Regions from separate parts of the Nocardiopsis sp. YSL2 genome, predicted to be linked through region 2. Evidence: predicted binding sites of a transcription regulator. Region 2 holds the regulator's gene; the other holds the start of a gene.
What was found. Region 2 encodes HrcA, which represses chaperone genes, less so after heat shock. Its sites were predicted from a motif close to TTGGCACTCTCNNNNNGAGAGTGCCAA; they were not measured.

Region 1: the regulator HrcA is predicted to act here: its motif matches at 4,865-4,891, upstream of groES (co-chaperone GroES).

What each region holds. Positions count from the first base shown of each region.
Region 1 covers NZ_JAMOAO010000001.1:1,712,735-1,727,761, forward strand. Annotated here, with positions in the region: gene guaB (IMP dehydrogenase) at 52-1,542, opposite strand; gene M1P99_RS07365 (sigma-70 family RNA polymerase sigma factor) at 1,794-2,444, opposite strand; gene groL (chaperonin GroEL) at 2,672-4,279, opposite strand; gene groES (co-chaperone GroES) at 4,427-4,738, opposite strand; gene M1P99_RS07380 (SAM-dependent methyltransferase) at 4,999-6,270, shown strand; gene M1P99_RS07385 (hypothetical protein) at 6,727-8,844, shown strand; gene M1P99_RS07390 (VOC family protein) at 8,968-9,378, opposite strand; gene M1P99_RS07395 (HAD family phosphatase) at 9,538-10,182, shown strand; gene M1P99_RS07400 (zinc-binding dehydrogenase) at 10,278-11,246, opposite strand; gene M1P99_RS07405 (hypothetical protein) at 11,304-11,663, opposite strand; gene tsaD (tRNA (adenosine(37)-N6)-threonylcarbamoyltransferase complex transferase subunit TsaD) at 11,814-12,848, opposite strand; gene rimI (ribosomal protein S18-alanine N-acetyltransferase) at 12,845-13,300, opposite strand; gene tsaB (tRNA (adenosine(37)-N6)-threonylcarbamoyltransferase complex dimerization subunit type 1 TsaB) at 13,357-14,034, opposite strand; gene tsaE (tRNA (adenosine(37)-N6)-threonylcarbamoyltransferase complex ATPase subunit type 1 TsaE) at 14,044-14,580, opposite strand; gene alr (alanine racemase) at 14,772-15,027, opposite strand, start outside.
Region 2 covers NZ_JAMOAO010000001.1:4,466,628-4,481,654, forward strand. Annotated here, with positions in the region: gene M1P99_RS19640 (ABC transporter permease subunit) at 1-753, opposite strand, end outside; gene M1P99_RS19645 (extracellular solute-binding protein) at 756-2,003, opposite strand; gene M1P99_RS19650 (maltose ABC transporter substrate-binding protein) at 2,246-3,496, opposite strand; gene M1P99_RS19655 (glycoside hydrolase family 13 protein) at 3,693-5,306, opposite strand; gene M1P99_RS19660 (LacI family DNA-binding transcriptional regulator) at 5,403-6,533, shown strand; gene hemW (radical SAM family heme chaperone HemW) at 6,707-7,939, shown strand; gene M1P99_RS19670 (DUF4870 domain-containing protein) at 8,034-8,735, opposite strand; gene M1P99_RS19675 (DUF4870 domain-containing protein) at 8,773-10,008, opposite strand; gene M1P99_RS19680 (DUF3097 domain-containing protein) at 10,200-11,036, opposite strand; gene hrcA (heat-inducible transcriptional repressor HrcA) at 11,148-12,161, shown strand; gene dnaJ (molecular chaperone DnaJ) at 12,166-13,311, shown strand; gene M1P99_RS19695 (16S rRNA (uracil(1498)-N(3))-methyltransferase) at 13,308-14,057, shown strand; gene M1P99_RS19700 (hypothetical protein) at 14,243-14,977, opposite strand; gene M1P99_RS19705 (SigE family RNA polymerase sigma factor) at 14,974-15,027, opposite strand, start outside.

The DNA of each region.
Region 1 (15,027 bases), 2.8 Mb from region 2:
CGAAGGACCCGGCGTGAAGCGCCCCGAACCCAACCCGGCGTGAAGCGCCGATCAGCGCGCGTTGTAGTTGGGTGCCTCGACGGTCATCGTGATGTCGTGCGGGTGGCTCTCCCGCAGCCCGGCGCTGGTGATGCGCATGAGCTGGCCGCGCTCGCGCAGGTCGTCCACGGTGCGGGCACCGGCGTACCACATCGACTGGTGCAGGCCGCCGACCAGCTGGTGGGCGACCGCCGAGAGCGGGCCGCGGAAGGGCACCTGGCCCTCGATGCCCTCGGGGACGAGCTTGTCCTCGGAGGCGACGTCGGCCTGCGCGTAGCGGTCCTTGGAGAAGGAGCGGCCGCGCATGGCGCCCAGGGAGCCCATGCCGCGGTAGGCCTTGAACTGCTTGCCGTTGATGAAGATGAGCTCGCCGGGGCTCTCCTCGACGCCCGCCAGCAGGCTGCCGAGCATGACGGTGCTGGCACCGGCGACGATGGCCTTGGCGATCTCGCCGGAGTACTGCAGACCGCCGTCGGCGATGAGCGGCACGCCCGCCGGGCCGCAGGCCCTGCTCGCCTCCAGGATGGCGGTGAGCTGCGGGGCGCCGACTCCCGCGACCACGCGGGTGGTGCAGATGGAGCCCGGGCCCACGCCGACCTTGACGGCGTCGGCACCGGCGTCGACGAGCAGCTGCGCGCCGGCGCGGGTGGCGACGTTGCCCGCGACGATGTCGGCGCGGGAGTTGGCCTTGAGTTTGGCGATCATGTCGGCCAGACCGGCGGAGTGGCCGTGCGCGGTGTCCACGACGAGGAAGTCGACCCCGGCGTCGACCAGGAGCTTGGCGCGCTCCTCGGCCTCGGGGCCCACGCCCACGGCGCCGCCGACCACGAGGCGGCCGTCGGCGTCCTTGGTGGCGTCGGGGAACTGCTCGCTCTTGATGAAGTCCTTGACGGTGATGAGTCCGCGCAGGCGGCGGTCGCCGTCGATGAGGGGGAGCTTCTCGACCTTGTGGCTGCGCAGCAGCTCGAAGGCCTGCTCACGGCTGACGCCGACGGGGGCGGTGACCAGGTTCTCGGTGGTCATGACGTCGCGGACCAGACGGGCGCGGTCCTGCTCGAAGCGCATGTCGCGGTTGGTGACGATGCCGACCAGGCGGCCCTGGGCGTCGGTGACCGGGACGCCGGAGATGCGGTAGTGGGAGCACAGGCGCTCGACCTCGGCGAGGTCGTCCTCGGGGTGGCAGGTGATCGGGTCGGTGACCATACCGGCCTCGGAGCGCTTGACCAGGTCGATCTGGGCGGCCTGCTCCTCGGCGGAGAGGTTGCGGTGCAGCACGCCCGCGCCGCCGTTGCGGGCCATGGCCACGGCCATCCGGGCCTCGGTGACGGTGTCCATCGCCGCGGAGAGCAGCGGGATGCGCAGGGAGATGTTGCGGGACAGCCGCGTGGCGGTGTCCACCTCGCCGGGCTGGAGGTCGGAGTAGGCCGGTACGAGCAGGACGTCGTCGTAGGTCAGCCCCGGCGGGAGCAGCTTGTCCCCGTAGTCGCTGTACTGCTGGCCCATGACACAACCTCCGCTGTTCCGGCACACCTGCGCGGATTCGCCCCCGCGTGTCACCTCATCCTAGGGCGTGGCACCGGCCGCCCCACGAGGAACGGCCTGTTTGACCGGTCACGCGGACAAAAAGTGAGCCGTCTCACAGTTTGAGATCGGGGTCACTCGGTCCGGCGGAGCGGCGGTAGTGGCAGTAGCCCAGAGCCCGGGCGGACGGGCGCCGGGGGCAGGCACGGCGCCCGCGGTCCCGGCCGGTGTGCTCAGGTGAAGAGGCGGTTCGCCACGGCCACCTGCCGAAGCCGAGCAATAGCTCGGTGCTGGGCAACCCGTACCGCACCTGCCGACATTCCAAGTACATGTCCCGTCTCATCCGCTGTCAGACCCGCGATCACCCTCATGATCAGGAGTCTGCGTTGCTGTTCCGGCAGTTCGTCGAGGAGTTCTCTGGCCCGCTGGGCCTCGATGCCGCGCACCGCCGACTCCTCCGGCCCGGGACCGTCGTCGGCCCGCTCGGGCACGGAATCGGTGGGCACCGTCTCCACCCGGCCCGCCACACGCAGGGTGTCGGCGACCTTGTGGGCGGCGATCCCGAAGACGAAGGAGGCGAAGGGGCGCCCCCGGTCCTGGTAGCGCGGTATCGCCGTGAGCAGTGCGATGCACACTTCCTGGGCGACGTCGTCGGAGTAGTGCGCGAGTCCGGAGACCCGGGCCAGCCGTGCGCGACAGTACCGGACGACCATCGGCCGGACCTCCCGCAGGAGCGAGTCCATGGCACCGTCGTCCCCTCGAACCGCGAGCGAGCCGAGATGGTTCAACCCCGAGTCACGCGCAGTGGAGTCCGACTCCCCGTGCGCCCCTGGCCGCTGCGCGGTAACGCCCCCCCGGGCGCCTGCATCCGTCACGTTACGAATGATGCCCGCACTGAGGGACCCAACCGCCCCAATCACCAACTACGGAATGGTCACGTTTCGGAAAATTCCCCAGAAAACGACCCATTCAAAGCGAGGAATCCCACGAAGCCCGTGATAAGGCGCCTCCCGGAAGGCGTCCCCCACGTGTGCGAACGGGGGGCGGACGCGTGTGCGTCCCGCCCCCCGACCGGGCTTCGTGACCGCGCCTGGGCGCGGTCGTCACGGACCTAGTGGCCGTGCCCGTGGCCCTCGTCGTCCTCTTCCTCGGGCTTGTCCGCGACCAGCACCTCGGTGGTCAGCAGCATGCCCGCGATGGACGCGGCGTTCTGGACGGCGGAGCGCGACACCTTGACGGGGTCGATGATGCCCTCGGCGGTCAGGTCGCCGTAGACGCCGGTCGCGGCGTTGTAGCCGTGGCCGACCTCCATCTCGGACACGCGGTGGGTCACCACGTAGCCCTGGGCGCCGGCGTTCTCCGCGATCCAGCGGGCGGGCTCGACCAGCGCGCGGCGGACGATCGCCACACCGGTCGCCTCGTCGCCCTTGAGGCCCAGGTCGCCCAGGGCGGTGGAGGCGTGCACCAGGGAGGCGCCGCCACCGGCGACGATGCCCTCCTCGATGGCCGCACGGGTCGCCGAGATGGCGTCCTCCAGGCGGTGCTTCTTCTCCTTGAGCTCCACCTCGGTGGCCGCGCCCACGCGCAGCACCGAGACGCCGCCCGCGAGCTTGGCCAGGCGCTCCTGGAGCTTCTCGCGGTCCCAGTCGGAGTCGCTCGCCTCGATCTCCTTGCGGATCTGGCGGATGCGGTCCTCGACCTCGCTCTGGTCACCGGTGCCGTCCACGATCGTGGTGGCGTCCTTGGTGACGGTGATGCGGCGGGCGCTGCCCAGGGCCTCCAGGCCGGCGTTCTCCAGGGTCAGGCCGACCTCTTCGGAGATGACCTGGCCGCCGGTGACGACGGCGATGTCCTGGAGCATGGCCTTGCGGCGCTCGCCGAAGCCGGGCGCCTTGACCGCGGCGACGTTGAGCGTGCCGCGCATCTTGTTCAGCACCAGGGCACCCAGGGCGTCGCCCTCGATGTCCTCGGCGATGATCAGCAGCGGCTTCTTGGTCTCCTGGACGACCTTCTCCAGCAGCGGGAGCAGCTCGTTCAGGTTCCCGATCTTGCCCTGGCTGATGAGGATCTGAGCGTCCTCCAGCACCGCCTCCTGGCGGTCGGCGTCGGTGACGAAGTAGGGCGAGACGTAGCCCTTGTCGAACTGCAGGCCCTCGGTGAAGTCCAGCGACAGGTCGAAGGTCGGGGACTCCTCGACCGTGATGACGCCGTCCTTGCCGACCTTGTCGAAGGCCTCGGCGATGAGGTCGCCGATCTGCTCGTCCTGAGCGGAGTTGGTCGCCACGTAGGCGATGTCCGCGCGCTCCTCGACGGGGCGGGCGCGCTCCAGCAGGATCTCGGCGACCCTGTCGGCGGCCAGGTCGATGCCGCGCTTGAGGGACATCGGCGAGGCGCCGGCGGCGACGCTGCGCAGGCCCTCGCGCACGAGCGCCTGGGCCAGGACGGTGGCGGTGGTGGTGCCGTCACCCGCGGCGTCGTTGGTCTTGGTGGCGACCTCCTTGACCAGCTGGGCGCCCAGGTTCTCGTAGGGCTCGTCCAGCTCGATCTCACGGGCGACGGTCACACCGTCGTTCGTGATGGTGGGCGCACCGAACTTCTTGTCGATGACGACGTTGCGGCCGCGCGGGCCGAGCGTGACCTTCACCGCGTTGGCGAGACGGTCGACGCCCCGCTCGAGGGCGCGGCGAGCGTCGTCCTCGAACTCCAGGATCTTCGGCATGTGTGCGTGCTTCCTCTTGACCGTGGTCGGAAAAGTGCGTCCCGCACCGCACGGCGATGTGCCGGCCGGTGCGGGACGCGCGTGGCTCCTGGCCCGCGGTGGCGGGCCTTGCCGAGGTGGATGTGCCCCGCAGCAGCGGGGAGCCGCCTACTTCTCGACGACCGCGAGGATGTCGCGGGCGGAGAGGACCAGGTACTCCTCGCCGTCGTACTTGACCTCGGTGCCGCCGTACTTGCTGTACAGGACGACGTCGCCGACGTTCACGTCCAGCGGGATGCGCTTGTCACCCTCGTCGTCCCAGCGACCGGGGCCGACGGCCAGGATCTCGCCCTCCTGGGGCTTCTCCTTGGCGGTGTCCGGGATGACCAGACCGGAAGCCGTGGTCTGCTCGGCCTCCAGGGTCTTGACCACGACGCGGTCCTCGAGCGGCTTCAGCACGGTCTTGGTGGCGGTCGACACGGTGTGACCTCCCCCTTCAAAGTTTCGGTGTCCTGAGATCGGCCCGTACGAGCGCACGGACCGGCTGCGAAAAAGGGGCGACCACGGCGGCCTGTCGTCGCGGGTGCCAGACCGGCCTCGTCGCGATTAGCACTCTACCCCTGCGAGTGCCAGAATGGAAATGTGACGGGAAGGCCTGGTCGCCGGGCATTCGCGGCACGCGCCCCAGGCGGCACCGGGGAGGGTGACAGGCGCCGCACCACCCGACTCCTGGAGGTCCGATGCACCTGCCCGCCTTCGAGGCCCTGCTCACCGACGCGGGCGGGGAACTACTGGCGGACGTGGACCCGGAGGCGGCCGCCGCGGACCGGCTGGCGGCGGCGTCCCGGCTGCGCGGTGACCCGCGGTTGGCCGCCCTCGATTCCGCCCTACCCGTTTCCGATCTGGTCAACGCGGCTCTGAGCCAAGTCCTGCTGCGCAGGCGCGGCCGGGCCAAGTTCGGCGAGCGCTCCGACAGGATGTACTTCACCCCCGACGGCCTGGAGCAGTCGACGCGGCACGTCGTGGCCGCCTACCGCGCCGAGCGCACGGCCGCGGTCGCGGATGCCGTGCTCGACGGGGCCGTGGCGGGCGACCTGTGCTGCGGCGTGGGCGCGGACCTGCTGGCGCTGGCCGAGCGGGGCGTGCCCGTCGAGGGCGTGGACGCCGACCCCCTGACCGTGGCGGTCGCGCGCGCCAACGTGGCCGCTCTGGGGCTGGAGGACCTGGCACGGGTGCGCCAGGGCGACGCCGCCGGGGTCGCCCCGGGGGCCTATCCGCTGCTCTTTTGCGACCCGGCCCGGCGCGGAGGGCGCGGGCGGGTGTTCGACCCGGCGGCCTACTCCCCTCCGTGGGACGTGGCGGTACGCCTGGCCGAGGGATCCGGCGCGGCCTGCCTGAAGGCGGCGCCGGGCCTGCCGCACGAGGCGATCCCCGGGGGCGCGTCCGCCGAGTGGATCTCCGTGGACGGCGAGTTGAAGGAGACGGCGCTGTGGTTCGGCGCGGCGGCCGGGGGGCCGCGCCGCCGGGCGACGGTCCTGCGCGAGAGCAAGGGCCCGGCGGGCCCGGCCCGGGGCGGACGCGGGGAGCTGGCCGAGGTTCCCGGCCTGGGGGCCGCGCCCGTGGCACCGGCCCGGCGGTACCTGTACGACCCGGATCCGGCCGTCGTGCGCTCCCACCTGGTCGCGGAGGCGGCGGCCCGGGTCGACGGCGCCCTGCTGGACGAACGGATCGCCTACTTCACGGCCGACCGGGCGGTGCGCTCACCGCTGTGGCGCGTACTGGAGGTGACCGAGGTGATGCCGTTCTCACTCAAGCGCCTGCGGTCGGCCCTGCGCTCCCGGGGCGTCGGGACGGTCACGGTCATGAAGCGCGGTTCGGCCGTCGACACCGAGAAGCTGCGCCGGGACCTGCGGGCGTCGGGCCCGGAGTCCGCCACGGTCGTTCTGACGCGCGTCGGCGAGCGGCCCGTGTCCCTGCTGTGCCGCGAGGTGGCCGACGCCGAAGCGCTCTGAGCCCGCGGCGGGCGGGACCGCCCGGCGGGCTCCGCGCGGGCGGGGCCCGGCGGACTCCTGGGGCCGGCCGGCCCCGCCTCCGCGGTCCGGGCGGCCCCACCTGCGCGGAGCCCGCGACGCGGTCACCCGACGCAATGACATCGTTACCTCGCCCGCCATATTCTTTCGCCCACCCCTGGGGCCGGGTACGGACGTGTCGTTAAACTGGCGGCGCCGCATGCTTTCCCCCTCGCATGGATCCATCCGGAAGGCCGTGGTCGACCGAGCCGTCTCGCGGTTCACCGACCACGGGAACTCGCCCCCCGTGTATACACAGCGTCACACTTCAGTCACAGTGAGGCATTAACGGGGCGCGAGCGCCTCCCACCCGGGGACCATCGAGAACCCGACCGCCCGGAACCACCGTCCACTCCCCCGGGCCGGTTCGGGAGCGCCAGAAGATCAAGGAGCACCTCGGTGGAACAGACCAATCACAACTTCCTCACCGGAGGAGGTCAGGCCGGGATCTCCGACCGGATGCGTGACCTGCTCTCCCAGGCCGCCCACGAGCACGACTCCGAACAGAAGTCGCAGGGCGCCGTCAGCGAGGAGATGCGCCAACGACTGGAGGGCATGGAGTGGCTGCTGCGCGAGTTGCGCGAGCGTGAGCTCACCGCCCTCGGCGAGTCGATCACCAAGGTCGACGGCCGGATCGATGATCTGCTCTCCCGCCCCCCGGAATGGGCGGAGACCCTCGCGGAGCACATCGAGATCGTCGGTCAGCAGGTCAAGCCGCTCTCGGACATGCCGTCCCTGCGGGCCGACACCCACCGCATCGCCGGCCACCTGGACACCGCCCTGACCCGGCTCCAGCGCATGGCCGAGACGGGCAACCGGACGTCCGAGCAGATCGCGGAGGTCGGTGAGCGCCTGACCGGCCTCAGTGAGAAGGTCGACGCCCGTCTGGACGCGCTGGACGGGGCCCTGGCGGCCCTGGCCGAGCGGACCGAAGGGCTGGAGGCCTCCCTCGCCTCGCTGGCCGAGTCCGCGGGAGAGCGGCACGAGGCCCTCACCACCACGGTCACCGAGACCCTGGCCGCCGGCCGGGCCGAGCTCGGCGAGGCGGTCCGGGAGAGCCGTGAGGCCGTCACCGCCGCCGTCGGCGAGGCCCGGGAGGCGCTCACCGCCGCCGACGAGCAGCTCGGCGAGACCGTCACCGCCAAGGTGGCCGAGGCCGCCGACGAACTGCGGACCCACACCGAGGAGCGGGTGGCCGAGCTGCGCACGTTCGTGTCCGAGCGCACCGCGGAGCAGCACGAGAGCCTGCTCGCCAAGGTGCAGGAGAACACCGGTGAGCTGGGCGAGCGGACCAGCGCCCTGGCCGAGGAGCTCAGCGCCCTGTCCACCGCCTCGGGGGAGCGCCACGACGCCCTGGCCGAGGAGCTCAGCGCCCTGTCCACCGCCTCGGGGGAGCGCCACGACGCCCTGGCCGCGAAGCTCACCGAGAGCGTCGGCTACCTGAGCACGCAGGGCGAGGAGAACCACGCCGAGGCCACGGCCGCCGTCGCCGACGTCACGGGCTCGCTGGCCAAGCTGCGCGAGAACCACGAGTCCTCGCTCACCGAACTCCGCTCCCACCTGCGCCAGCGCCTGTCCGAGCTGAGCGAGCAGATGGAGTTGAGCCGCACCGAGGCCCGCGAGCAGGACGAGGCCGCCGCCGAGCGGCTGCGCGAGGCCGTCGTCGAGCGCACGGACGCCCTGAGCGCCCGGATCGCCGAGGACGCGGAGAAGGTCTCGGGAGACCTCGGGGAGCTGCGCGGCTTCGTCGAGGAGAACGAGACCCGCCACGCAGCGGAGGCGGCCGAGCGCCACCAGGAGCTCACCGAGACGCTGGGCGAGCAGGTCCGCTCCCACCAGAGCGCGCTGGACGAGCGGCTGGAGCGCCAGCGCGAGTCCCTCACGGCCAAGGTCGACAACCACCTGTCGCAGATCACCGGCAAGGTCGACCACGAGCTGGGCCGCCTCACCGACCGCTTCGACACCTTCGAGGGCCACTTCGAGGGCAGTTTCGAGGGGATCGAGGGCAAGATCGACGGTGTCGACGGCCGGATCGACGGGCTCAACGGCCGCTTGGACGGCCTCGACGGCCGGGTCAACGGGGTCGAGGGCCAGTTCGAGGGGGTCAGCGGGCACTTCGAGGGCGTGGACGGCCGGATGGAGGCCATCGACGACCGGCTGGAGGCGCTCAACCAGCGACTCAACCAGCTGCCGCAGACGATGGAGATCACCGAGCTGCACCGCCGCCTGACCGAGCTGGTCGACCGCCCGCAGCTGGACCACTCCGGCAAGCTCGACGAGATCGACCAGCACGTGACCTCGGCCATCGAGCCCGTGCTGCGCGAGCTCAAGCAGCGGCCGGACCGTCAGGAGTTCGAGGAGACCGTCACCGAGGCGGTCGAGAACTCGCACGACGACGTCACCAAGCGGTTCACGTCGCTGGAGGAGACGGTGCTCGCGCTCGCCGAGGCGCTGCTGCGCCCCGGTCGCGACGGCAAGAAGAAGAAGCGCCGCGACGACGACGAGGACGACGAGTAGGCCCGCCCGTCACCCACGCCTCCCCAACCGACGCCTCCGGCGCAGGAACACCGGTAGCCGCATCGGATCGACACGGCGGGGCCGGTGCGCACGTCGCGCACCGGCCCCGCCGTGCCCGGTCGGTCAGTGCCCGGCGAGCGTGTCCAGGTAGTGCTGGTTGTACATCACGCCCAGGACGTTGCCGAAGGGGTCGGTCACCGCAGCGGTCACGAACCCCTCGCCCCGGACGGTGGGGGGCTCGTACTCCTTCGCGCCCAGGGCCAGCAGCCGCTCGACGGCCGCCTCCACGTCGTCGACGTGCCAGTACACGACCACTCCGCCCGGGCCGGAGTGCCCGGCCGGGGGCGCGAATCGGCGGTCGATGATGCCCAGCTCGTGCTGGTGGTCGCCGACGCGGAACTCGGTGTAGGCGGCGGCCCCGCCCGGCCCCGGGCGCTCGAAGTACGGCTCGGCCCCCAGGACCTCGGTGTACCAGCGCGCGGCTTCGGCGACATCGTCCGCCCACAGGCTGATGGTGGTGAGTCCTCGCAGCATGGTGTCTCCCTCTCGTACCCCGCGTGACCCGCGGTGTGGGCCACGCTAGGGACCATGGCGGCCAGGTAGTGTCCTCCACTCGGAGCCCGTGTCATCGGGACCGGGCAGCGCCCCGGGTCCCGCCGACACCACCGCCGACCGCCCGGGAGGGCAGAGCGCATGACCCGCCTCCACGTCTTCGACATGGACGGAACCCTGCTGAGGGGGACGACCGCGAGCCTGGAGATCGCGCGTGTGATGCGCTGCGAGGAACGGCTCGTGGAGCTGGAGGGCCGCTTCCGGCGGCAGGAGATCGACACCCGCGGCTTCGCGCGCGGCATCCACTGGCTCTGGAGCGCGCTCACGGAAGAGCACGTGGCCACGGCCTTCGAGCGGAGCCCCTTCCTGACCGGTATCCGCGAGGTGTGCGACGACATACGGTCGCGCGGGGAGCACTCGATGGTCGTGAGCATGTCCCCGGACTTCTACGCCCGCCTGCTGCTCCGGTTCGGCTTCGACGAGGTGGTCGCGTCGCGCTTCCCCGCGCTCCCGTTCGCCTCCCCCGTCGTGGCCGACGACATCCTCACGCCCGAGGACAAGGTGGACATCGTCGAGCGCGCCCGGCTCGGCCGGGGCCTGGCCCCCGACGCGTGCGTGGCCTATGGGGACTCCATGTCGGACGCCCCTCTCTTCCGGCACCTGGACGCCACCGTGGCGGTGAACGGCGACGAGCGGATCACCGGGCTCGCCGCCGTCCACTACACCGGCGCGAGCCTGGTGGACGCCTACGCCCTGGCCCGGGCGTCCCTGGGCGGAACCCCGTAGGCGCCCGGCGGGCGCCCCGGCCGGGTGCGGGCCGGGTGCGGCACGGCCGTCCTCTCCGGTGCGGGAGGGGTCGGCCGCGCCCGGCCCGGTCCCCATCAGGTGGTGAAGACGACCTTGCCGAACAGGTCTCCGTCGACCATCGCCTGGAAGCCCTCACGGGCCCGGTCGAGCGGCAGGACCCGGTCGATGTCGGGACGCAGCCCGGTGCGCGCGCACATCTCGATGAGCGTGGCCAGCTCCGACCGGGTTCCCATCGTGGAGCCCAGGACGCGCAGCTGCAGGAAGAACACCCGCGCCAGTTCGGCCGACGGCGCGTCGCCGCTGGTGGCACCGCAGGTGATCACCGCTCCGCCCGGCTTGAGCACCCGCAGGGAGTGCGCCCACGTGGCCTGGCCGACCGAGTCGAAGACGGCGTCCACCTTCTCCGGCAGCCGCTCGCCCGTCGGCACCGCCGCGTGGGCGCCCAGCTTCAGGGCGCGCTCGCGCTTGGCCTCGCTGCGGCTGGTCGCGTAGACGCGGTGCCCCGCCTGCGCGGCCATGCGGATCAGCGCAGCCGCCACGCCGCCGCCCGCGCCCTGCACGAGGATCGTGGAGCCCGGCAGCAGGTCGGCCTTGCCGAAGAGCATGCTGTAGGCGGTCAGCCACGCCGTGGGCAGGCAGGCCGCCTCCTCGAAGGAGAGCTCGGGCGGCTTGGGGAGCAGATTGCGCCGGGGCACCAGGAGCTTCTCCGCGAAGGTGCCCTCGTGGACCTCCGACAGCAGCGACCGGCCCGGGTCCTTGGTCTCGTCACCGCCTGCGGCGGCCGGGTCGCCCACGACCCCGTGCACGATGACCTCGTTGCCGTCCTCGTCGACGCCGGCGGCGTCACTGCCGAGGATGCGGGGCAGGGTCGGCTCCCGCAGGCCGATGCCCCGCAGGCTCCAGACGTCGTGGTGGTTGAGCGAGGCGGCGCGGACGTCGACCACCGCCCACCCCTCACGGGGCTCGGGGTCCGGGCGCTCCCCCGCCTCCAGACCGGAGACGGGGTCGTCGAAGCTGATGCGTGCTGCAGTGATAGCGAACATGGTTCGAAGCCAACCACGTGTACCGAACCGAATTCCAGTCGGGGTCCGCTCGGCGGGCTACGACGGCGTGAACTGGAAGGTCGCGCCCTCCTCCTCACTGTGGGACACGTACTCGACGGTGTAGTGGAAGAGTTCGGCGGTCTCCCCGGGCCGGAGCGTGGCGGTCTGCTCCTCCTCCCGGTTGTTCTCCTCCTGTTCCACGATCACCTCGGCGCTCTGGTCCTCACCCATGTACACCTCGAACTCGTACTCGATGCTCGTGGACTCCCGCAGGTCGCCGGACCACTGCGCGTCGACAACGACGACGGTGCAGTCGCCGTTGCGGCAGCTCTTGTGGTTGACGCCCTCACAGGCGGTCACGGAGGCGAGGACGAGGAGGGCGCCCACGCTGGGCAGGGCGAGCTGGTGAACCTTCATGCTGAGTCCGTTCTTCGGGGGACGGCGACGGGGGCGCCGGCGGATCGAGCACCGTCACGTTAGCAACGCGCCGGACGCGGCCCGAACCGGTCCGCGCCCACGCGTGAGGGGCGGGCCGCCGAAGCGCCCCGCCCCTCGTCCACCGCGGTCTCAGACCGCCAGCGGGCGCTCCACCGGGAGCGAGGTGTCCGTGGCCAGGTCCAGGGCCGACGGCGGCAGCCCGGCCGCCACGACCTCCGCGCCCAGCGCGGCGATCATGGCCCCGTTGTCGGTGCACAGGCGCGGCCGGGGCACCCGGAGTTCGATCCCCGCCTCCTGGCAGCGCTGCCGGGCCAGTTCGCGCAGCGCCGAGTTGGCCGCCACTCCGCCGCTGATGACCAGCGTGCTGACGCCGTGCTCGACGCAGGCGTCCACGGCCTTGCGGGTGAGCACGTCGACCACCGACTCCTGGAAGGCCGCCGCGATGTCGGCCACCACGAGCGGTTCGCCGCTGCGGTCGGCGTCCTCCACGTGCCGCGCCACCGCCGTCTTGAGGCCGGAGAAGGAGAAGTCGTAGGTGCCGTCGCCCCACTTGCCGCGCGGGAACCGGATGGCCTTCGGGTTCCCCCGCTGGGCCGCCTTGTCGATGGGCGGACCGCCGGGGTAGGGCAGTTCCAGCAGCCGGGCCACCTTGTCGTAGGCCTCACCGGCGGCGTCGTCCACGGTGTCGCCCAGTGACACCACGTCCGTGGCCAGGTCGTTGACCAGCAGCAGGGACGTGTGCCCGCCGGAGACCAGCAGAGCGATGGCGGGCTTGGGCAGCGGCCCGTGCTCCAGCTGGTCCACGGCCACGTGCCCGACCAGGTGGTTCACCCCGTAGAGGGGCTTGCCCAGGGCCATCGCGTAGGCCTTGGCGGCCGACACTCCCACGAGCAGGGCACCCGCCAGCCCCGGCCCGGCGGTGACCGCGATGGCGTCGACGTCGGCGAGCTTCACCCCGGCGGCGTCGAGCGCCCGCCGGACCGTGGGCGTCATGGCCTCCAGGTGCGCGCGGCTGGCGACCTCGGGAACCACGCCGCCGAAGCGGGCGTGCTGGTCGACGCTGGAGGCCACCTCGTCCCCGAGCAGCTCACAGCCGCGGACCAGACCGACACCGGTCTCGTCGCAGGACGTCTCGATCCCGAGGATCAACGGTTGGCCGCTCATGCTCGCTCCTCCGACTCGCCGGACTCCGGTCCGGCCGTGGCCACGCGCCGCATGACGATCGCGTCGGCCCCCTTGTAGTATCCGCGCCGCACACCGATCTGCCGGAACCCGAACCGGGCGTAGAGGTCCTGGGCGCGCGGGTTGTCGTCCCGCACTTCGAGGAACATGTGGGTGACGCCGTTCCGGTCGGCCCGGTCCAGGAGCTCGGCCAGCAGGGCCCGGCCGACGCCCCGCCCCCACACGGGTCGGGCGACGGCCATGGTCTGCACGTCGCCTTCGGGCGGCACCGAGCGCAGTCCGGCATAGCCGACGAGGGCGTCCCCGGTCTCGGCCACCACGTAGCTGCGGCCCTGCGCGCCGAGCTCCTCGCGGAGCATGTTCTCGCTCCAGGCGTCCTCCGGGAAGAGGGCGCGTTCCAGCTCCATGACGGCGGGCACGTCGTCGCCGGTCATGGTGCGCAGTCGTACGGGCTCGCCGGGCTCGGCGTAGGAGCCCGAGGCCGAGACGGTCACTTCACCCACTGGCGCACCTTCTTCGGGCTGCCGGGCTCGACGGCGTCGGGGCGACGCAGGTAGAGCGGTTCGGGCGCGGGCAGTGCCGTGCCCTGGCGCAGGCGCAGCAGGGCCAGCTCGGCCATGGCGCCGGCGTCGGGGTACAGCGGGTCGGGGTCGGCGGCGGCGGGCCCGAAGGCCTCCGCGTACATCCCGGCCCCGTGGCCGACCAGGGGCAGGCCCCCGGTGTCGATCTCGGCGGGCCGGTCCACGGCCACCTCGCCCACGCGGTGGAGGCGGTCGTCGTAACGCGCCCAGAACACCTCCTTGCGTCGGGCGTCGGTCATCGCGACGAACGGCGCGGTCCGGCCGGTGGCGAAGGCCAGGGCGTCGAGCGTGGTGACGCCGTGGCAGGGCACGCCGAGAGCGTCGGCCAGGGCGTGGCCGGTGGCCAGACCGACCCGCAGGCCCGTGTAGGGGCCGGGTCCGATGCCGACGGCGACGTGGTCGAGGTCGGCCAGGGTGATCCCGGCCTCTTCGGCCAACCGGTGGATGGTGGGGCTGAGGAGTTCGCCGTGGCGGCGCGCGTCCACGGAGGCGGCGCTCGCGCGCAGGCGGAAGGCCCCGTCGGGACCGCTCTCACCGATCGCGGCGGTCACCGCCGGGGTGGCGGTATCGAAGGCCAGCAACAGCACGGGGACCGCCTATCCGAGCCCGGGCTGGGCGCCGGGCAGGTCGATGTCGTTCCAGCGCGCGCCGACGGCGCGCAGGTGGACGGTTCGGGTGTCGTCGTGGTGGCGCTCGATGCTGATCTCCAGGCGGTCGTCCGCGAGGCCCTCGGCGACGCCCTCGCCCCACTCGACCACGGTGACCGAGTCGGGCTGGGTCATGTCCAGGTCGATGTCGTCGATCTCCGCGGGACCGCCCAACCGGTAGGCGTCCACGTGGACGAGGTCGGGGCCGCCCACCAGGGAGGGGTGGATGCGGGAGATGACGAACGTCGGGGAGGTGACGGATCCGCGGACGCGCAGGCCCTGACCCAGGCCCTGGGTCAGCGTGGTCTTGCCCGCGCCGAGGGGCCCGGACAGGATGAACACGTCGCCAGCCCTGGCCAGGGCGGCGAGGTCGCGTCCGAGCGCGCGCATGGCGTCGTCGGTGGCGGCGGTCACCGCGCGGACGGCGGGCGCGGCGCTGTGGGGCACGGTGGACACACCTGGGGTGGTCGCGGTTGCGTCTGTCATCGGGCTCGCAGTGGTCGGTGGTGGGTCGGGAGGTGGCTGGGCACAGTGGTCAGGGCGCACCGGAGGTGACCTCTTCACCCAGGTTAGGACGGGTGAAGGGTGTCCGTGGCCGGTTCGCGGCACTCGGTCCGGTCCGGTGCGCGCGGCCCCGCGCTCCGGTCCGAACGCGCGGGCCCCGGCCCGCGCCCGGTTCAGGCGCCGCCGACGTACTCGCGCGGGACCCGGGCGCCCACCCGTGTCACGATCTCGTACGGGATGGTGTCCAGGGTCTCGGCCCAGTCCTCGGCGGTGGGAACGCCCGGATCCGTGCTCGGGTCCCCGAACAGGATCGCGTCGTCCCCCGCCCGGACGGGGTCGTCGCCCACATCCACAACGAACTGGTCCATGCAGACTGTTCCCGCGATCGTACGCCTGCGCCCGCCGAGGTACACCGGGCCCCTGTTGGTG
Region 2 (15,027 bases):
GGTCACGCAGTCGCACGACTCGTCGTAGACCCGCAGTGCCCTGCCCTCGTAGGCGGTGGACAGGCCGCTGGAGCGGATACCCGCGCCACTGCCCGTGGGCACGGCGAACTCCGCCAGCTCGCCGCTGCGCTCGTTGACCTCGGCCGGCGTGAGGATGGTGTAGCCGAACGCCTCGGTGACCTTCCCCGAGTCCTCGACGGTGGCGCCGCTGAGCTCACTGAGCCCGTCCGCGTCACCGACGTAGGCGCCGCCCTCGTCGTCGGTGAGGAGGAAGGCCAGCTCACCGGTCTCCGGGTCGCCGACCGTGGCGATCGTGAGGTCGTACTCCTGCGAGTCCGCGGTCCGGGTCACGGACAGGGACTCCACGGCGGAGATGGCCTGCTCCTTGCTTCCCCGGTGACCGTCGCTCATGTTGGTCACCGAGGTGCTCATGGTGTAGAGCACCGGGAAGATCTGGAACACCATCAGGAACAGCACACCGGGCACGAGGTACTTGGCGGGCACGGTGCGCTTGGACAGGTAGACGTAGTAGACCAGGCCCACCACGGCGACGACGAGCCCGATGCCGAGCCAGTTGCCCCCGAGGTAGAGCGGGAGTACGGCCCACACGCCCAGGGCCGTGAACAGTCCCAGCAGGCCGATCTTGACGATCCGGCCGACCATGGACCCGTCCCGGGCGAAGCGCCCGCCGGGGAGCGGTGGGGCGGGCGCCCCCTCCGGGGCGCCCGCGTTGTCGGAATCGGAAGCCGCCACGCCTACTCGCCGATCTGCTCGGAGATGGTCTCGGCGGCGGCCTCCATGGCCTCACGGGGGTCCGCTCCGCCGATGATGTCGGCCTGGGCGACGCCCAGCGGCTGCCAGGTCTCGCCCATCTCCGGGATGGAGGGCATCGGGATACCGTCGGCACCGGCCTCGGCGATCGCGGCGATGTCGGGGTTCTCGGCCGAGACGCTCTCCAGGGCCTCGGTCTGGACGGGCGTGCGGGGGTCGATCTCGTACAGGCTGAGGATGAACTCGGTGTCGGTGACGTAGTTGGTCACGAACTCCTCGGCCAGGGCGGAGTTCGCGCTGCCCTCGGTCACGAAGAACGACTGGTAGCCGATGTAGGGGCTGGCGGGGTCGCCGCCCTCGAAGCCGGGGAAGGGGCTGATCTCGTAGTCGACGCCGGCCTCCTGGGCGTCGGCCAGGTTCCACGGGCCGGCGACGAAGAAGGCCGCGTCACCGTCGTAGAACAGGGCCGCGTCGTTCTCCAGGCCGATGGAGCGGCGCAGGACGCCCTCGCCGTCCTCGCCGTACTCCGCGATCTTCTCCATGGCCTCGACCGACTCGTCGGTGCCCACACCCAGGTCGGAGGGGTCCCACGTGCCGGTGTCGTCCTGGCCGAAGAGGTAGCCGCCGCCGGAGGTGAACAGCAGGTTCATCCGGTAGGGGTCGCCCTCCTGGGTGACCGCCATGGACAGGACCTCTTCGACGTCGCCGCCGTCCTTGAGCTCGGTCCCGGTCTCGACGAGTTCCTCGAAGGTCTCGGGGGCGTCAGGGGCCAGCTCGGTGTTGCGCATCAGGAAGAGGTTCTCCTGCGAGTACGGAACGCCGAAGAGCTGTCCGTCGAAGGACATGGCCTCGAGGGAGGTCTCGTCCAGCAGGGCGGCCTGGTCCTGGGGGAGCTCGATGGGCTGCACGGCCCCGTTGCGGACGAGGTTGCCGGTCCAGTCGTGCGCGCCGATGAAGATGTCGGGGGCGTTGCCCGCCTGGTGGGCGTTGAGGACGTCGCCCTGCATGTCCTCGAAGGCCACGGTGTCGACGCTGACGCTGATGCCGTTGGCCTCGGCGAACTCGTCGGCGGCCGCCTCGACGGCGTCGGCGCGCTCGGCGTCGGTCCAGATGGTCAGGCCGCCCTCGGCCGACCCTCCCTCGCTGTCAGTGTCGCCGCCGCCGGTGCAGGCGGTCGCCATCAGGGCGATGGCGGCGATCCCCGTGATCGCCGGTGCGCTGCGGAATCTCATGGTGTCTTCCTTCCGGGAGGCCGGTGTGGAGAGGTGCGCATGCGGCTGGCCGGTGGCCCCCGGTCCGTCTCGAGCATGCGATGTGATGTGACGTTAGCAATAACTTGCAAGCATTGAAAGTCTTTGCAGACTCTCGGGATAAAGATGTGGAAACACCCAGGAAACGGATGGGTGATGATGGGCCGAACGTGGTCGTCATGTGACGCGAGGTGATCAATCTGGTCTCGCCTCACACGTTCGGATCACTCCGCGAAGCCCGCGGTGATCAGCTCCTCGGCCTCGGCGAGCTCCGCCGCGGGGTCCGCACCTGCGATGATGTCCGCACTCGCCTGACTGAACGGCCCCCACACCGCGTCCATCTCCGGGATCGCGGGCATCGGTACGCCGTTTTCACCGGCATTCTGAAAGGCTTGCAGATCCGGGTCCTGCTCGGACAGCGTCTCCAGGGCGTCCACGAGCGCGGGCACCCGGGGGTCGGCCTCGTACAGGATCACCGAGAACTCCGGGTCGGAGACGAAGTCGGCCGCGAACGTGCGCGCCAGGTCCGGATCGGAGGCGCCCGCCGCCACGAAGAAGGTCTGCACACCGATCAGCGGGCGGGCCGGAGCACCGTCCGCGAACGGCGGCACGGGGCTGATCTCGTAGGGAACCCCCGCCTCCTTGATCGCCGACAGGCTCCACGGGCCGGTGACGAAGTACGGCGTCTCACCCTCGGTGAACAGCTCCGTGGCGCGGCTCGCCGTCGTGTCGCGCGTCAGCACGCCCGAACCGGCCTCACCCAGCTCGGCGAGCCGCTCGAAGGCGGCCACCGACTCCGGCGCCGCCACGCCCAGATCCGTGGGGTCGGGGTCGCCAGCGCCGTCCTCGCCGAAGAGGTAGCCGCCGGCGGAGGTGAACAGGGGGTGCACGTGGTAGGCGTCGCCCTCCTCGCCCACCTGCAGGCCGAGCACCCGTGAGGCCCGGTCGGCGTCGACCAGTTCGGAGCCGGTCTCGATCAGCTCCTCCAGGGTCCGCGGTGCCGACGGAGCCATGTCGGTGTTGCGGATCAGTGCCAGGTTCTCGGTGGCGTAGGGGACGCCGTAGACCGCGCCGTCGTAGGTCACCGCGTCCAGGGCTCCGGGCGTGAAGGCCTCGGCCGCCCGCGCGTCCAGGCTCACCGGCGCGACCGCGTCGGACTCGACCAGCTCCCCGGTCCAGTCGTGCGGACCGACCATGATGTCCGGGCCGAGCCCGCTGGCGTGGGCGCTCACGAAGCTGGCGCGCAGCTCCTCGTGCTCGACGACGATCACCTCCACCTGCGCGTCGGACGTGCGCGAGTAGGCCTCGGCGAACGTCATCAGCGCCAGGGCGCGCTCGTCGTCGGCCCAGATCGTCAGGATCCGGTCCGGTCCGGCGGTGTCGGCGGCGGTGTCCGAACCGCAGGCGGTGAGGGCGAGTGCCAGTCCGGCGGCGGCGCACGCGAGGCGCGTGCCCGTCGGTGTCAGGGGCCTCATGGCGTCCTCCAGGGGGGATGGGCGGGGCCCGGGCCATGACCGGTCAGGGCACCGCTGGTGTCGGTGGGGTGAGGGGCGCGAGCCGAACGGTGGACGGAGTCCGGCGCGCGAGAGGAGGGCCCGGGGCGACCTGTGCCGCGGGGAGGGGTGGCGCCGGGGCGGGACGGGCCCGCCCCCGCCCCGGCGCTCGGGCGCGTCACACGCGCAGCCACACCGCCGTCTCGGCGGGCAGGGACAGGGTGCCCTCGGCCGGGGCGGCCACGGGACCGCTGGAGAGCAGCGTCTCCGGCGCGGTTCCCTCTCCGAGCGAGATGTCGGCGGACTCGCCGGTGAGGTTCACCGCGCAGCGCACGCCGGGCTCGCGCTCGAAGTACAGCACGCCCTCGGGAGCGTCCAGCCAGGTCATCGCCCCGTCGCCGAGCGCGTCGAGCTCACGGCGCAGGCGCAGCGCGCTGGTGTACATCTCCAGGGTCGAACCCTCCACGCCGCGCTGGGCGGCACGGGAGAGCCGGCCCCAGCCCTCCGGCTGCGGCAGCCAGGGCGTGCTGCCCTCGGCGCCGAACCCGTAGGGCGCCGCCCCGTCCTCCCACGGAAGGGGCACCCGGCAGCCGTCACGACCGCGCTCGGTGCGGCCCGAGCGCTCCCACGTCGGGTCCTGGAGGGCGTCCTCGGGCAGGTCGGTGACCTCTGGCAGGCCCAGTTCCTCGCCCTGGTACAGGTACACGGAGCCCGGCAGGGCCAGCATCAGCAGCGTGGCCGCACGCGCGCGGCGCAGGCCCTGCTCGCCGCCGCCGAAGCGGGTCACGTGGCGGGTGACGTCGTGGTTGGACAGCACCCAGCTCGTGGTCGCGCCGACCGCGCCGTTGGCGGTCAGGGACGAGTCGATCACCGAGCGCAGGTGTCCCGCGTCCCAGGGCGAGGTCAAGTACTCGAAGTTGAAGGCCTGGTGCAGCTCGTCCGGGCGCAGGTAGCGGGCCACCCGTTCGGCGTCCTCCACCCACGCCTCGGCGACCATGGTGCGGTCGCCGGGGTAGCTCGCGGCGATGGCCGCCCAGCGGCGGTAGATGTCGTGCACGCCGTCCTGGTCGAAGTAGGGCAGGGTCGTGCTGCCGTCCAAAAGGTCGGCCTTGGCGCCGTCCTCGATGTCGGGCAGGGCCGGGTCCTTGACCATGCCGTGCGCGACGTCGATGCGGAAGCCGTCCACACCGCGGTCCAGCCAGAACCGCAGGACGTCGTCGAACTCGTCGTGGACCTCCTGGCTGGTCCAGTCGAAGTCCGGCTGCTCGGCGTCGAACAGGTGCAGGTACCACTGCTCGGGGGTGCCGTCGGGGCGCTTGAGCCGGGTCCAGGCCGGTCCGCCGAAGATCGAGTTCCAGTTGTTCGGCGGCTGCTCGCCGTCGGGGCCCCTGCCGTCGCGGAAGATGTAGCGCGAGCGCGCGGGGCTGCCCGGCTCGGCCGCCACGGCCTCGCGGAACCACCGGTGCGCCGACGAGGAGTGGTTGGGCACCACGTCGATGATCACGCGCAGGTCCAGCTCGTGCGCGGTGGCCAGGAGCGCGTCGAAGTCCGCCAGGGTGCCGAAGCGGGGGTCGACGTCACGGTAGTCGGCGACGTCGTATCCTCCGTCGGCGAGGGGAGACACGTAGAACGGGGTCAGCCAGACCGCGTCCACGCCGAGTTCGGCCAGGTGCGGCAGGCGCTCGCGGATGCCGGCGAGGTCGCCCTCGCCGTCCCCGTCGGCGTCGGCGAAACTGCGGACGTAGATCTGGTAGATGGCCGCGTCGCGCCACCACTGCGACTTAAGCGCCATGTGCGGGGGTCCTTCCCTAGAGCGTCTGCAAGTTCTTGCGCAAGATTACCGCCAACTTACGTCCATGTGACGACCATCTCGACTAGAATCATCGGCATGGGTCCACGACTTGCCGACATCGCGCGGCACGCAGGCGTCAGCGAGGCGACGGTCTCGAGGGTGCTCAACGACAAACCCGGCGTCGGCAGCGACACGCGCAAGGCCGTTCTGACCGCGCTGGACGTCCTCGGATACGAAAGGCCCGCCCGGCTCCGGCAGCGCTCCGCCGGGCTGGTCGGCATGGTCATCCCCGAACTGGAGAACCCGGTCTTCCCGATGTTCGCCCAGGCGGCGGAGGGGGCGTTGGCCCAGCGCGGCTACACGCCGGTGCTGTGCACCCAGACCCCCGGTGGGATAACCGAGGACGAGTACGTGGAGCTGCTCCTGGAGCGCAACGTCTCCGGCATCCTCTTCGTGTCCGGCCGCCACGCCGACACCTCAGCCTCCTACGACCGGTACAACACGCTCGTCTCGCGGCGGCTCCCCATCGTGCTGGTCAACGGGTTCACCGAGGCCATCCCCGCCGCGTTCATCTCCTGTGACGACCGCGAGGCCGGCCGGCTGGCGGTCAACCACCTCATCGCCCTCGGCCACACCCGCATCGGATTCACCAGCGGCCCCGACCGCTACGTTCCGGTCCGGCGCAAGCTGGAGGGGTACCACGCGGCCCTGGCGGCGCACGGACTGAGCGGGCGCGACCTGGTCGAGCTCTCGCTGTTCGGAGTGGAGGGCGGGCACGCCGCGGCCACGCGGCTCATCGAGCGCGGGGTCACGGCCATGGTCTGCGGCTCGGACATGATGGCGCTGGGCGCCATCCGGGCCGCCCGGCAGCGCGGACTGCGCGTGCCGGAGGACTTCTCCGTGGTCGGCTACGACGACTCCCAGCTCATCGCGTTCACCGATCCGCCGTTGACGACCGTGCGCCAGCCGGTCAACGCGATGGCCCTGGCCGCCGTCCGGGCCCTGTGCGACGAGATCGCCGGGCACGCCGTCTCGCACACCGAGTACGTCTTCGACCCCGAGCTCGTGGTACGCGCCTCCACGGCCGCCGCCCCGACCGGGTACACCGTCCCGGCCTCCCTCCCCGGTAGCCGACACGCCGCGCAGGAGGCCTCCACGCCTTCCGCCGCCGTCCAGGACGGCTCCGCGCACCCCGGCGCCGACCCGGTCGCCGGTCAGCGCGTCTGACACCCCCGCCCCCGATCCGCCCCCGTGGCACCACTCCGCACACCCGCCGGGCGGACCCTCCTCCCTCCGGCCCCCGACCCCGACCCCGACCCCGCTCCTCCGACCGCCGACCGGCCGGTCTGTGCCCTCCGGCTCCGACCAGGGCACGCCGCCGCGTCGGCGACACTGGAGGCATGCCTTCCGTTGCCCTCGACGGCGATCCCGTACCGCGCACCGGGGACCTGCCCGAGCACTCCCTCGCGGAGCTGGCCGCACGGCCCCTCGGGTTCTACGTCCACGTGCCCTTCTGCGTCACTCGCTGCGGGTACTGCGACTTCAACACCTACACCGCCGACGAACTCGTCTCGCGGGACGGCACCGCCACCGCCTCGCGGGAGACCTACGCCGACCAGGCGATCGCCGAGATCGAGCTGGCCGACCGGGTCCTGGTCGGCGACCGGCCGCGGGTCAGCACCGTGTTCGTGGGCGGTGGCACGCCCACCCTGCTGCCGGCCGAGGACCTGGGGCGCCTGGTCACGGCCGTACGAGAGCGCTTCGGCCTGACCCCCGACGCCGAGGTGACCACCGAGGCCAACCCCGAGACCGTCGACCCCGGATACCTCGCCCGACTGCGCGAGGCGGGGTTCACCCGTGTCTCCTTCGGCATGCAGAGCGCCCGCTCGCACGTGCTGCGGATCCTGGAGCGGGGGCACACCCCCGGCAGGCCCGAGCAGTGTGTGGAATGGGCCCGCCGGGCGGGCTTCGAGCACGTCAACCTCGACCTCATCTACGGCACGCCCGGAGAGAGCGACGACGACTGGGCGGCGTCCCTGGCGGCCGCCGTCTCCGCCGGGCCCGACCACGTCTCCGCCTACTCGCTGATCGTCGAGGAGGGCACCCGCCTGTCGAACCGCGTCCGGCGCGGCGAGCTCACCGAACCCGACGACGACGCGATGGCCGACCGCTACGTGATGGCCGACGAGGCCCTGGCGGCAGCCGGGTTCACCCCCTACGAGGTGTCCAACTGGGCCCGCACGCCCGAGGGTCGCAGTGCCCACAACCTCCTGTACTGGACCGGCGGCCACTGGTGGGGTGTGGGCCCGGGCGCGCACGGCCACATCGGCGGCACGCGGTGGTGGAACGTCAAGCATCCCGCCGCCTACGCCGCCCGGCTGGCCGCGGGGAACAGCCCGGGGCAAGCCCGCGAGGTCCTCACGGAGCAGGAGCGGCGCTTCGAGCGGGTCCTGCTGGAGCTGCGGATCGAGGAGGGGTGCCCGCTGGAGCTGCTGGAGCCGCACGGGCGCGCGGCGGCGGTGCGGGCGGTCGCCGACGGCCTGCTGCACCCCGAGGCGCACGCCGCCGGTCGGGCCGTCCTGACCCGGCGCGGCCGCCTGCTCGCCGACGCGGTGGTGCGCGACCTCACCTGAGGCCGACCCGGGGCGGGCACGGCGACGACGAGGGGCCCGGCACACGTGCCGGGCCCCTCTCGGGTCAGGTCGGGTTCGCTGTCGCGCGGTCCGGCTACTTCACCCAGTCGACGGTGATCGGGTACTTGAACAGTTCGCCCCGGTTGGCGGCCTGCGCGGCCTGGACACCCATGATGATGGAGAAGATCCAGGCGGCGGGCCAGGCGAGGACGCTGATGAGCCCGATGAAGGGGATGGCCCCGATCACGCTCACGGCCACGTAGGCGATCAACAGGACCAGCTGGAAGTTCAGTGCGGCGACCGCCTGCTGGCGGACGAACGGGGACTCGTCCTTCTTGATGAGCCAGATGATCAGCGGGACGAGCCAGCCGAGGATGCCGCCGCCCAGGTGGGCGAAGAACGCCATCTGCTTCTCGTCCGGGCTGGGCTGCCCTCCGTAGCCCTGCTGACCTCCGTAACCGGGCTGCCCGCCGTAGCCGGGCTGGCCCCCGTAACCGGGCTGCCCGCCGTAGCCGGGCTGTCCGGGCGGGTACCCGCCCGGCTGCTCGCCGTACCCCTGGCCCTGGCCGGGGGGCGGGGGATATCCGCCGGGCTGCCCCTGCGCGGGGTAGCCGCCGGACTGGTCCGGGTGCGGCGGGTAGCCGCCCTGCTGGGGGTAGCCGCCGGGCTGCCCCTGCGCGGGGTAGCCGCCGCTGGGGGGACCGGGCGGCTGGGAGTAGCCCCCGGTGCCCTCCTGGTGGCCGGGGTGCCCCTGACCGTGGGGGTCCTCTGGTGGTGGCGTGTTCGGGTAGGACATGTGGCTCCTTCTGACGGGGGTGATCGGGGGTGCCGTCTTATTTCAGCAGGCGGATGCTCAGCGGGTAGCGGTACCACGTGCCCTTGTTCGCGCCGCTGGCGCCGATGACGCCGAAGACGATCGCGAAGATCCAGACCAGGCCGACCAGCAGGGAGCCGATCCACGAAAGCGCCGGGAAGGTGATGCCCAGCACGATGAGGATCACCCAGGCGAAGATGTAGCCGAGCAGCAGCGTGATCTGGAAGTTGGCCGCCTCCGAGGCGTGGTGGCGCACGAAGGGCGACTGGTGCCGCTTGGCGAAGTAGATCGCCAGCGGCGGGATCCAACCGAGGCACGCGATGATGAATCCGGACAGGTGCGCGAGCATCGCCACGAGCGTATCGTTCTCGCCGCCATGGGGGGCCTGCTGCTGATATCCGCCGGGCCCGCCGTGGACGGCCTGTTCAGCCGGGTGCTGGGGCTGTTGTCGGGGTTGACCGTAGGGCTGCTGCCCGTACGGGGTCTGTGCCGCCTGGGGTGCGCCGTAGGCGGGCTGGCCGCCCGTCGGCTGCTGTGGAGGCGGGGGCGCGAACGCGGGCTGTTGGCCGTACCCGGGCTGGGCCGCGTACGGGGACTGTTCACCCGGGGGCTGTGGGGGCTGCTGGGCGTAACCCTGCTGCTCCTGGGGTTGCCCGTAGGGCTGCGGAGGCGCGTAGCCGGGCTGGGGCTGCTGCCCGTAGCCCTCAGGGCCGCCCGCGGGCTGCTGGGCGTAGCCCTGCTGCTGGTACTGCTGCCCGTAGGCGGGCTGGCCGCCGGTCGGCTGCTGTCCGTACCCGGGCTGGGCCGCGTACGGGGACTGTTCACCCGGGGGCTGTGGGGGCTGCTGGGCGTAACCCTGCTGCTCCTGGGGTTGCCCGTAGGGCTGCGGAGGCGCGTAGCCGGGCTGGGGCTGCTGGGCGTAGCCCTCAGGGCCGCTCGCGGGCTGTTGGCCGTAGCCGGGTTGCGGCGCGTACGGGGGCTGTTCACCCGACGGCTGTGGGGGCTGCTGGGCGTAGCCCTGCTGCTGGTACTGCTGCCCGTGGGCGGCCTGGCCACCCGAGGGCTGCTGACCGTACTCCGCCTGCTGGCCATAGGCGGGCCGGCCGCCGGTCGGCTGCCGTCCGTCGCCGGGCTGCGGCGCGTACGGGGACTGTTCACCCGACGGCTGCCGCCCAGGGTCCGCCTGCCCGTACTGCGGGGGGCGACCCTCCTCGGGATCATCCGGGGCAGGGGGATTCGTCGGGTTCTCGCTCATGCTCTTCCTCGGCTCCGCTGGTGTGGGGCGGCTTCTGTACTTCCCGGCAGTACCGACGACCGCGCGGGCCGCGAGGTGGCGACCACGGCGGTCGGATGCCGGGCTCCGAAACCGTCGCCTGCCAGAATCCTAGATCCTGTACGCCTCACACCGCGAAGTCGCCGCCGCGCGGCGCGGTCGGCGGTCGCACCTCACTCGTCCGGGTGGGGGCCGGTGACGAAGTCGATCAGTTCCTCCACCCGCCCCAGGAGCGACGGCTCCAGATCGGCGTAGCTGCGCACCGAGCCCAGGATCCGCCGCCAGGCCTCGCCGGTCTCCATCCGCCAACCCAGGCCGCTGACGACGCCCTCCTTCCAGGGGCGGCCGCGCGGCACCTCCGGCCAGCGGTCGATTCCCAGCGCGCTCGGGCGGACCGCCTGCCACACGTCGACGTAGGGGTGACCCGCCACGAGCACGTGCTCGCCCTCCACCCGCGCGGCGATGCGCGACTCCTTGGATCCGGGGACCAGGTGGTCCACGAGGACACCGAGGCGCCGTCCCGGGCCGGGTGAGAAATCCGCCACGATCGCGGGCAGATCGTCCACACCCTCCAGGAACTCCACGGCCACGCCCTCCACGCGCAGGTCGTGGCCCCAGACCCGTTCCACGAGCTCGGCGTCGTGCAGGCCCTCGACGTAGATCCGGCTCTCCCGGGCCGTGCGCGCCCGCGTGCCCGGCACCGCGACCGAACCCGAGGCACTGCGCAGCGGCCCGCGCGGCGCCGCGGCGGGGCGCACGAGCGTGGCCGGGGCGCCGTCGATCAGGAACGCGGCCGGTCCGAGGTCGAACACCCGGCGGCGCCCGGCGCGGTCCTCCAGCGTCACGGTCGCCTTGTCCCAGCCGACGACGGCACCGCAGAATGTCTCGTCGGCGTCCTCCACGACCAGGTCGCGGCTGAGCGGCACATCCGGCACAGCGCCCTTCCTGGGCCGTCGCCAGTCACCCGCCAGCACGTCGCGGCCGTAGCGCTTGGTTCCCTTGGTAGCCACGGTCGTGCAGTCTAGTGGGGGCGCCGCGTTCCTACCGGTTGGTAGACAACGGGGTTTGCGCGCGCGCATAGAATTAGCACTGAGGACCATGGAGTGCCAGGAGGTGGCGAGTTGCTGGATGAGCGCAAGCTCGCGGTCCTGCGTGCCGTCGTCGAGGACTTCGTCAACACCAACGAACCGGTGGGTTCCCGCGCTCTGGCGGACCGGCACCCGCTCGGCGTCTCCCCGGCGACGATCCGCAATGACATGGTCGCCCTCGAAGAGGACGGATACATCACCCAGCCGCACACCAGTGCGGGCAGGGTCCCCACGGACAAGGGCTACCGGCTCTTCGTCGACCGCCTGTCGTCGGTCAAACCGCTCTCGGTCGCCGAGCGACGGGCCATCGAGTCCTTCCTCACGGGCGCCGTGGACCTGGACGAGATCGTCGCCCGAACGGTGCGGCTGCTCGCCCAGCTCACCCGCCAGGTCGCGATCGTGCAGTACCCGTCGTTGACACGCTCCTCCGTCCAGCACGTGGAGCTGGTCCCCCTGGGGGGCCAACGGATCATGATGGTCGTGATCACCAACACGGGCCGGGTCGAGCAGCGCGTCATCGACGGGCTCGGCGACGTCGACGCGGCGATCGTCGGCGATCTGCGGGAGATGCTCAACCGGGCCATCGCCGGACGCCACCTGGCCGACGTGCCCGACGCGGTTCAGGACCTGCCCGCGCAGGTCGATCCGGAACACCGGCGCGTCGCCGTGGCGGTCCTGTCGGTCCTGCTGGACAGCCTCGTCGAACGGCACGAGGAGAAGATCGTCCTCGCGGGGACGGCCAACCTCGCCGCCGTGGACTTCGCCGCGAGTCTGCGTGAGGTTCTGGAGGCGCTGGAAGAGAACATGGTCCTCATCCGTTTGCTGGGTGAGGCGAAGGATCCGTCGATGCTGACAGTGCGCATCGGCGAGGAGAACCTCCACGAGGGTCTGCGGACCGCCTCCATCGTGTCGGCCGACTACGGCGTGGGAAACCAGTCGCTGGCCAAGATCGGTGTGGTGGGTCCGACCCGGATGGACTACCCAGGGACGATGGGAGCGGTACGCGCGGTGGCTCGGTATGTCGGACAGATTTTGGCAGGACAGTAACTCAGTGGCCAGAGACTATTACCAGGTTCTCGGGGTGCGTCGCGACGCGTCCAAGGACGAGATCAAGAAGGCGTACCGGAGGCTCGCACGCGAGCTCCACCCGGACATCAACCCGGACCCCGCCACGCAGGAGCGCTTCAAGGAGGTGACCCAGGCCTACGAGGTCCTCTCCGACGAGAACAAGCGTCGGATGTTCGACATGGGTCACGACCCCTTCGCTCCAGGCGGCGGCGGTGGCGGCGCGGGTGGATTCGGCGGCGCCGGGGGTTTCGCCTTCGACGACATCATGAACGCGTTCTTCGGCGGCGGCCAGCCCGGCGGGCGGTCCCCGCGCGAGCGCGTCCGGCGCGGACGCAGCATCAAGATCCGCATCGAACTCGACCTCGTCGAGACGGCGTTCGGCGTGAGCAAGGACATCACGTTCCCCACCGCCATCCTGTGCGAGACGTGCCAGGGCGAGGGGACGGCGGCGGGATCGCACCGCACCACCTGCGAGATGTGCCACGGCCAGGGCGAGGTCTCCCAGGTCACCCGCTCCTTCCTCGGCCAGGTCATGACGTCCCGCCCCTGCCCGCAGTGCTCCGGCCAGGGCACGGTCATCACCAACCCCTGCGGTGACTGCGCCGGCGAGGGCCGGGTGCGCGAGAAGGTCACCCGCACGGTGAAGATCCCCGCGGGCGTCGACGACGGCACCCGCATCCAGCTCGCAGGCGAGGGCGAGGTCGGCCCCAACGGCGGGCCGCGCGGCGACATCATCCTGGAGATCATCCAGAAGGCGCACCCGACCTTCGAGCGGCGCGGCGACGACCTGCACTGCACGGTCACCGTGCCCATGACCGCCGCCGCGCTGGGCGCCTCGTTCGCGTTCGACACGCTGGACGGCACGGAGAACATCGACCTGCGCCCGGGGACCAACTCCGGCCACGTCATCACACTGCCCAACAAGGGCGTGACCCATCTCGACGGGGGCGGCCGGGGCGACCTGCGCATCCGCGTGGACGTGGAGACCCCGAACAAGCTGGACGAGGAGCAGGAGGCCCTGCTGCGCAAGTTCGCCGAGCTGCGCGGGGAGGACCAGAACCCGGGCCGCTTCAGCCCCGGGCACGGCGGCCTGTTCGCCAAGCTCCGTGACGCCTTCGGTGCCAAGTGACCCCACCGGTCTTCCTGGTCGACGACGCCGCCGACCTGGCCGCCGCCACGGTGGTCCTCACCGGCGCCGAGGGGCGCCACGCCGCCGTGGTGCGGCGCATCCGCGCCGGTGAGACCGTCGACCTCTCCGACGGCCGTGGCGAGCGTGCTCGCTGCACGGTCGTCGAGGTCGGCAAGGACGGCGTGGTGTGCGAGGTCGGCGAGCGCTGGCACGAGCCGGCGCCGCGACCCCGGCTGACCGTCGTGCAGGCGCTGCCCAAGGGCGACCGCGGCGAACTGGCCGTGGAGATGATGACCGAGGCCGGGGTCGATGTGATCGTCCCCTGGGCGGCCGAGCGCTGTGTCACCCGTTGGAAGGGCGACCGGGCTGCCAAGTCGCTGGCCAAGTGGCGCGCCACCGCCCGTGAGGCGGCCAAGCAGGCGCGCAGGGGCCGCCTGCCGGAGGTCACCGGACTCGCCGGGCGCGACGACGTGGCGGCCCTGCTGTCAGGGGCCGACGCGGCCGTCGTGCTGCACGAGGACGCGACGGCCAGGCTGAGCGACATCGCCGTTCCCGACGGTGACCGGGGTCCCGAGGGCGGAGTCGTCCTGGTGGTGGGTCCCGAGGGCGGCTTCTCCGACACGGAGCTCGACATCTTCACCGCGGCCGGGGCGGAACCGGCCCTGCTCGGGCCGACCGTCCTGCGCACCTCCACCGCGGGGGTGGCCGCGCTGTCGATCCTGCAGGCGCGGTCCGGCCGCTGGTAGGGGGCGAACGACCGGGCGTCGCGCGCCGGTGGAGGCGGCGGCGCACCTGAGAGCGATCGCGGTGACGCATCGGCGCACCGACAGCCGGAGCGCGGCTCCACCGCACACGACGACGCCCACGGGGTCCGATCCCGTGGGCGTCGTCGTGCGCGGGAAGCGGGGGCGGCGGCGCGACGCCGCCCCGCTCACTCCTCCGTGCTCTTGCTGCTCGTGGTGCTGTCGCCGGTGGAGGGCGTCGAACCGCCGTCGCCGCTCTCGGTCGAGCCGTCGTCGGAACCGGGCTCCTGGTCCCCGGTCCCCGGGTCGGTGCCCGGTTCGGTGCCGGGGTCGGTGCCGTCACCGTCGCCCGGACTGGGCTCCTCGCTGGGTTCGCACTCCTGCTGCTGTTCCTCCTCCGCCGGCGCGTCCGTCTCCTCCTCGGCGTCCGTCGTGGCGGACGAGGGCGGGTCCTCGCGGGACGGGGCGCACGTCGCCGTGGTGTCGACGCCGTCGTCGGCTGGGTCGGTCTCCTCCTCGGTGGGGGAGGGGGCCGGCTCTTCGACGGGGTCGTCAGGAGCCTCGGCGGGCGCGGTGTCGGAGTCCCTGGTGGGCCCCGGGGCCGCGATGCCGGGTCCGTCGACGTCGTCCTCGGGCGGGGCGCCCTCGCGGTTGGCGCCCGCGGGGACGATGTCCAGGACCTGGTCGCGCACCTGCGGAGTGGACATGACGACGGACGCGGCGATCAGTCCGGCACCGGCCACGGCCAACGCCGGGCGCAGCCATGGAAGACCGAACCAGGACGTGTCGCGGTGGCGGTCGGTGCGGTCACGGATCAGTTGCAGGGCCTCGGCGCCGGGCGCGACGGTGTCGGCCTCGGCCTTGAGGATCTGCCGGAGCTGGTCCTCGAACTCGGAGTTCGCGGGATCGGTGGGGCTGGTCATGTCGTCTGCTCCAGAACAGAGCGCAGCGCGGAGATTCCACGGGAGGTGTG